Regions from separate parts of the Sporosarcina pasteurii genome, predicted to be linked through region 2. Evidence: riboswitches for the same ligand, from Rfam matches in the RefSeq annotation. Region 2 holds a riboswitch; each other region holds the start of a gene.
The links. A riboswitch is a leader RNA that binds a small molecule or an ion and turns the genes downstream of it on or off. The one in region 2 is predicted to bind S-adenosylmethionine.
Positions count from the first base shown of each region.

Region 1: another riboswitch for S-adenosylmethionine. It lies ahead of AB1H92_RS01045 (O-acetylhomoserine aminocarboxypropyltransferase/cysteine synthase family protein); the one in region 2 lies ahead of AB1H92_RS02960 (LLM class flavin-dependent oxidoreductase).
Region 3: another riboswitch for S-adenosylmethionine. It lies ahead of AB1H92_RS05525 (hypothetical protein); the one in region 2 lies ahead of AB1H92_RS02960 (LLM class flavin-dependent oxidoreductase).

Region 1 is NZ_CP160452.1:213,283-215,534, reverse strand. Features, by position in the region: gene AB1H92_RS01050 (homoserine O-acetyltransferase) at 1-29, opposite strand, end outside; gene AB1H92_RS01045 (O-acetylhomoserine aminocarboxypropyltransferase/cysteine synthase family protein) at 58-1,350, opposite strand; SAM riboswitch class I at 1,466-1,581, opposite strand; gene AB1H92_RS01040 (sulfite exporter TauE/SafE family protein) at 1,656-2,252, opposite strand, start outside.
Region 2 is NZ_CP160452.1:638,644-640,895, reverse strand. Features, by position in the region: gene AB1H92_RS02960 (LLM class flavin-dependent oxidoreductase) at 28-1,401, opposite strand; SAM riboswitch class I at 1,550-1,670, opposite strand; TPP riboswitch at 1,868-1,965, shown strand; gene AB1H92_RS02955 (3-oxoacyl-ACP reductase) at 2,144-2,252, shown strand, end outside.
Region 3 is NZ_CP160452.1:1,222,249-1,224,500, reverse strand. Features, by position in the region: gene AB1H92_RS05535 (sigma-54-dependent Fis family transcriptional regulator) at 1-412, shown strand, start outside; gene AB1H92_RS05530 (DUF2200 domain-containing protein) at 779-1,132, shown strand; gene AB1H92_RS05525 (hypothetical protein) at 1,232-1,474, opposite strand; SAM riboswitch class I at 1,587-1,686, opposite strand; gene AB1H92_RS05520 (UPF0158 family protein) at 1,784-2,158, opposite strand.

The DNA of each region.
Region 1 (2,252 bases), 430 kb from region 2:
CCGATGTTTACAGTTCCCGTCTCTACCAAAGTCCTCATCTCCTGTTTTCTCATTTCCTTACTTTGCACCCACTGGCACTGCTTTTTCAATTGCTTGTGCAAGGTCAGCAATAATATCTTCTGTCGACTCTAAACCTACAGCTAGACGGATTAACTCTTCAGAAACGCCTGATTTTTTCAAATCCTCAGGACCTAACTGCTGGTGGGTTGTCGAAGCCGGGTGGATAATAAGTGACTTCGCATCTCCAACGTTTGCAACGTGAGACCAAATTTTCACATTATCAATGACTTTACGTCCCGCTTCACGTCCGCCTTTAATACCGAAGTTTACAATTGAGCCAACACCATTTTTCAAGTATTTCTTGCTCGCTTCATAGGACGGATGATCTTCCAGTCCATTGTAAGTAACCCATTCAACAGATGGATGGCTTTGTAGGTACTTTGCAATTTCAAGTGCATTCTCACAATGTTTTGGATAGCGTAAATGCAATGTTTCTAAACCTTGTAAGAAATTAAATGCATTGTCCGGGCTTAAGCAAGGTCCGAAATCACGTAATAGTTGAACACGTAACTTTGTTGCAAATGCTGCATTAGGTACATCAATACCGTAACGGAGTCCATGATATGTCTCGTCTGGCTCCGTAAATCCAGGGAACTTCCCTTTTGTCCAGTCAAACTTACCGCCATCAACTACAACACCGCCGATTGACGTACCATGGCCGCCAATCCACTTTGTTGCCGAATGAATAACAACGTCTGCGCCAAATTCAATTGGATTGCTGCCGTATGGCGTTGAAAATGTACTGTCAATGAGAAGCGGAATATCGTTGTCATGTGCAACTTCAGCAACTGCTTCAATATCTAAAACGTGCAGACTTGGATTCGCAATCGACTCTGCAAAAATAGCTTTCGTTTTGTCTGTAATTGCCTTGCGGAAGTTTTCCGGGTCTGTTGCATCAACAAATTTTACATCGATACCGTAGCGGGGCAATGTCACTGCGAATAAATTGTACGTTCCGCCATATAAATTTTCAGCTGCAAGAATCTCATCGCCAGCCTCTGCAATGTTCATAATTGCAAAAGCAATTGCTGCCATTCCGGAAGATAGTGCAACTGCAGCAGTTCCCTTTTCTAGTTGTGCAACTCGCTGTTCGAATGCATCAACTGTAGGGTTTGTAATACGTGTATAAATATTGCCAGCTTCTTTTAAGCCGAATAAGTTTTGTGCGTGTTCTGTATTTTTGAAAACAAAAGAAGTCGTGCGATGTATTGGCAATGCGCGTGATCCTGTGATTGGGTCAGGTTCTTGACCACCGTGTAATAGTAGTGTTTCAGGTTGATAGTTTGTCATGATTCATTACCTCCAGAATTTTATTGATGGAAGTGCATGGACGATGGGGGGAATTTTATGTATAAAAAAGAACCCCCTTCATAAAGAAGAGGGTTCCGCTTTCGCTTAATTCCTCCTCTCATCTCTCAGACCGTTTGCACGAATCTGTAGGAATTAGCACCTTTGCAAGTAGGTCACTTGCTGGTTGCCGGGCATCGTAGGGCCTATTCCCTCCGCCGCTCTTGATAAGAGTTAAATGATTCTGATTTCCATCTTGTTAAACAGTATAAGACTGATTAGATAGAAAAGTCAAGCGTTTTTTTAAATTAAAAATCTAACCAAATTTTAATTGCGGTAGATAATATTAATATCGCAAGAATCCATTGTAAAATCTTCGTATTCATTTTTTGGCCAACTTTCGCTCCTAATGGAGAAGCAATGATACTCGCAACGATCATAATTGCTGCCGGTACATATAAGACTTGGCCTGTTGCAACTTTTCCAATCGTTGAGCCAATCGACGAAATAAATGTGATGCCAAGTGAAGTAGCAATCGTCATACGCGTTGGAATCTTTAAAACGACCAACATTATTGGCACTAGAATAAATGCGCCTGCTGCCCCAACAATTCCCGCGCCAATCCCAACTATAAAGGCTAATGAAGAAGCTAACCATTTGTTGAATGTTATTTCGCCGTCCGGATGCTGATCAACATCCTTCTTAGGAATAAACATCATAATCGCAGCAATTGTCGCCAACACACCATATACGGAATTAATGGCTCCTTCAGAAAGGAGGTTTGAACCGTATCCTCCGATAAAACTACCAACTAAAATACTGCCGCCCATATAGAGAATAAGGCGCATATTAATATAACCACTTTTACGGTATGCCCAAACACCAGCAATCGTTGCAAAGAACAC
Region 2 (2,252 bases):
CCACACAACTGTGACACGCGCTTTTTATTAAACTAAAACAGGCTGCTTTCTATACTGATTCGCCGTATGATGTTCTGGTAAGCGGTCATTGCCGAATAGTTTCTTTCGGAACGTCCCCTCTTCGTATTCTTTCTGTACGAGACCACGTTCTTGTAAAACGGGTACGACATGGTCAACAAACTCTTCAAATGTTCCAGGAGAAATGACGTAAGAAATATTAAAGCCGTCAATTCCGATAGCGACCAATGCTTCCATCGCGTCCGCAATGCTTTCTGGCGTTCCTACTTCAACGTGACCTAGTCCGCCAATGCCCACAAATTCCGCCGCCTCCCGAACTGTCCATTCTTTCGTTGGGTCTGCATTGGTGAAGTTTTCCACAACGGATTGAATGGCTTCGCTTTTTACGTATTCAAGTTTATCGTCTGGGTCGTACCCGGAAAAGTCGATTCCCGTCCACCCGCCGAATAATGCCAAGGCACCTTCATAACTAATATGTTTTTTATATTCTTCAAACTTCCGATCCGCAGCTTCTTGTGTTTCACCAATAATGGGTGTGAAGGACGCAATAATTTTTACATCCTCAGGATTTCGTCCCGCTGCCTCGGCTTCTTGTCGCAAGGATTGGATTGTTTGCTTTGTCGTTTGTGGCGTTGGGGTACTTATAAAGACAAGTTCCGCATGTTTCGCCGCAAATTTCTGTCCTGTATTGGAAGCACCGGCTTGGAAAATGACAGGCGTTCGTTGTGGGGAAGGTTCACTTAAATGTGCACCTGGCACTTTGAAATATTTCCCTTCATGCTCGATATCATGAACTTTATCTGGATCCGCATAGATGCCTTTTTCTTTATCGACCACAACGGCGTCCTCTTCCCAGCTGCCTTCCCACAGTTTATAAACGACTTCCATATATTCATCCGCAACTGCATAACGTTCCGAGTGACCGATTTGATTTTCTTTTCCAATATTTTTAGAGGCACTCTTCAAATAAGAGGTTACGACATTCCAGCCAATTCGGCCTTTCGTTAAATGATCCAACGTTGACATGCGCCTCGCAAAAATATAGGGATGCTCGTGACTTGTGGAAGCTGTTAATCCAAAACCTAAATGCTTTGTTGCTTGCGCCATAATCGGAACGACGAACGCTGGATCGTTTAGTGGCGCTTGAACGCCATGCCGAATCGCTGCATCACGCGATCCTTCATATACGTCATACACCCCTAATACATCCGCTATAAAAATCGCATCAAAACGACCTCTTTCCAATACTTGCGCCACATGCGTCCAATATTCTGCATCCTTATAAGTGGAAGCTTGATCGTCCGGATGTGTCCATAATCCCGCCGAATAATGTCCTGCACAATTCATGTCAAATGCGTTTAAATAAATTCTCTTTTTTGTCATGTGAATAAACTCCTGTCCATTTATTTTATTAAACTATATTTAACCAATAAACAAACTAGGTTTAATGGTTGATAACGACCTGATAACATCTTGAACCATACAAAAAAACCTCTTCTACAAAGGAAGAGGTTTATCTATTACACGCTCTTCCTCATCTCTCAAATGTTGAACATTTGCTGGAATTAGCACCTTTTCGCATTTGTTTATCACAAATAGGATGGTTGCCGCAGGATCGTAGGACCAGTTCCTCCCCTGACTCTTGATAAGGAATAATATTAAGTTTATTAAGAATATTTACATCATACCTAACTTCTAGTAAACTGTCAAGGTCGGAATTGTTTCATGTTTTTATGGTCAGCAGAGACTGATAGAAATGGATTCCTTTATTTATCGACCAAAACTGACAAACTCTCACTTTATTTCACAAAAGTAAGATTTGTGGTAAAATTATGGTAATCACATCATAGTAGATCACTGGGGGCGCCTTTTGGCTGAGAAGAGTTACTCTGACCCTTAGAACCTGATCCGGTTGATACCGGCGGAGGGAAGTGAATTTTTTCTGTATGCAGATCACTCCTCCAGTGGTCTTTTTTTGTGGCTATACAAAACAATGAAGGCTGAAGGAGGCGGGTAGATGCGACAAGCATAAGACGAATTAACGGAGTAGCGTTTTTTGCTACGCAGTTAATTTGGCTTATGACTCGAGCATCTGCCTCCTGAAGCTAGAATGGAGCTGTAGAAAGTGGAGCTAAAAGATCAAGTAGTACTCGTAACAGGAAGTAGCCGTGGACTTGGAGCGGCCGTTGCTAAAGCATTCGGAAGGGTTGGCGCGAAAGTAGTTGTCAATTATG
Region 3 (2,252 bases), 580 kb from region 2:
CGTACTGCCCCCACTTCGAAAGCGTGAAGACCGCTTACAATTTGCCTATAAATTATTATCTAAAATTCAGGGAGAGACTCATAGATACCCACTTACTTTCTCTCCTGTTGCAGAGCAGTTCATTGAAGATTATTCATGGCCTGGGAATGTTCGTCAAATGAGTAGTGCGATACGTGAAGCTGCCTTTTTATCTACAGGCGATACGATTGATATTCAATCTTTTCCAAACTATATTTTATCGGATTTTCAAAAACGAGAGACGACAGGCTCTTTACTGCAAGACACGGAGCGTAAAGTGATTTTAGAAACTATGAATAAAACAGGCGGAAATGTTGCTGAATCAGCGCGTATTCTTGGAATTGGTCGAAATACCCTTTACAGAAAACTAGACAGTTTTTCACTGAAAAATTAGTAATGAATTGATACAATATAAGATTTTAATCCAATATAAAGAGCGGCAACCTCATTCAAATTATTCGGCAGTAACTGTATAACTATGTCCTATGCAGTTCCAAAAAACATCGGGCTTAGCCGATGTTTTTTGGTGGTCATGAATTATCCATATCGACGATTCATTTTGTAACAGCGGATATTGCGCACGTAAAAAGAAATAAAAAAATCCTTTTTCATTTTGAGGAGGATTAACTGATAGTTAATATATTTACGCTTCAATAATACCTTAAAACATTATATAAAAAAATGTTATACTTGTTACAATCTTTATTGATGCTCAATAAAATGATTTATCCATAAGTAGAAATATAAAGGAGCCAATCTCATGACCAAACATAAAATTTATTCAATGAGCTTCTCTAGCGTCTATCCCCATTATGTTACGAAGGCAGAGAGAAAAGAACGTACAAAGTCAGAAGTTGATGAAATTATACGTTGGTTGACAGGATATTCCCAAGCAGAATTAGAAGCACAAATCGAAAAAAAGATAGACTTTGAGACCTTTTTTGCAGAAGCGCCCCAATTGAATCCTTCACGGACGCTAATCAAAGGAGTGGTCTGCGGCATCCGAGTGGAAAATATCGAAGAACCATTGATGCAGGAAATTCGCTTTTTGGACAAACTCATTGATGAATTAGCAAAAGGTAAAGCGATGGAGAAGATCTTGAGGAAATCATAATATGGTAAATTAAAAGCCTATTTCCATGTAAAAAACAGGAGATAGGCTCTTTATTTTTAGTTAGCATTATCCTCCACAATCATCTCGTCAATGGCTCTATCATTGAATGATTGTTTGTTCTCCGAAGACATGTGTAAGTAACGTACGTCTTTTCTCCTCTACAACTGCCGTTAAACGATTAATCTCTTCCTGAATTCCCTCGATTTCAGCCAGTTTGACCTGAATGTCTTTCCGTGAAATCGTATCTCCCAGTTCATAATAATCAATTTCCTTCTGCAACTGCGCAAGTTTATGGTGTCTTTGGATGGAAGATGCTGCCCCCGTTACCTCTTGCTCCTTCAATTGTTATTGCTCTGCATAAAGCTGTTTTAACTTTGTCATTGTAATTCCTCCCGAAATTTTCCCAAATAAAAAACTATTCCCGATTAAGAGAAGAGTGCATTTGCAAAATTTCTTCTCATCATTCAGGTTCGCCTGTTGGATGTAGCACCTTACCAGCTAGCAGGTTGCTGAGACTTCGTCGGGCCAATTCCCTCCGTCTCTCCTAATAAGAAAAGAGTCTATTATTTAGTTGATTCCAGTATATCATAACTTTTCGTCAAAGAAAGCGTATCCAGTCTCAGCTTGCTCTGAATGACCAGCGCCAGGCACTCATAAAGAATGCTCTAACCACGTCGACATTTTTCTTTTGGCATAATCATTCTCATAGTCGTACCATGCCTGTTCAATTTCCTGTCCTCTAATTTGATCCTTAAATGAACGGAAAGGCTTTTTCCCATTAAGCGCATCTATTAAGCGTTGGGTAACTTCTGGCTCTTGCTTTTTGGCGAAATCAACCATTAAGTCATATGCTTCAGACGAAGTCATTTGTGGAATTGGCACTAAGAATTCTCCTGTATCGTTATCATCCCTACCGATTTCCGACTCCTCTGAGATAAGAATTTCCTTTGTTTTCTGATTAAACATGTACTTTATTTCGTCATTACCATTTAAAAATGCTTCTATGAGTGCCTCTGTCACCTGCATTTTATTCACCCTTTCAAAATTATCGACACAAGGTTCCTATTCCACTTTGAACTGTTTTAAAACTAGCACTGAGGATTAGTTTTGTACACATTTG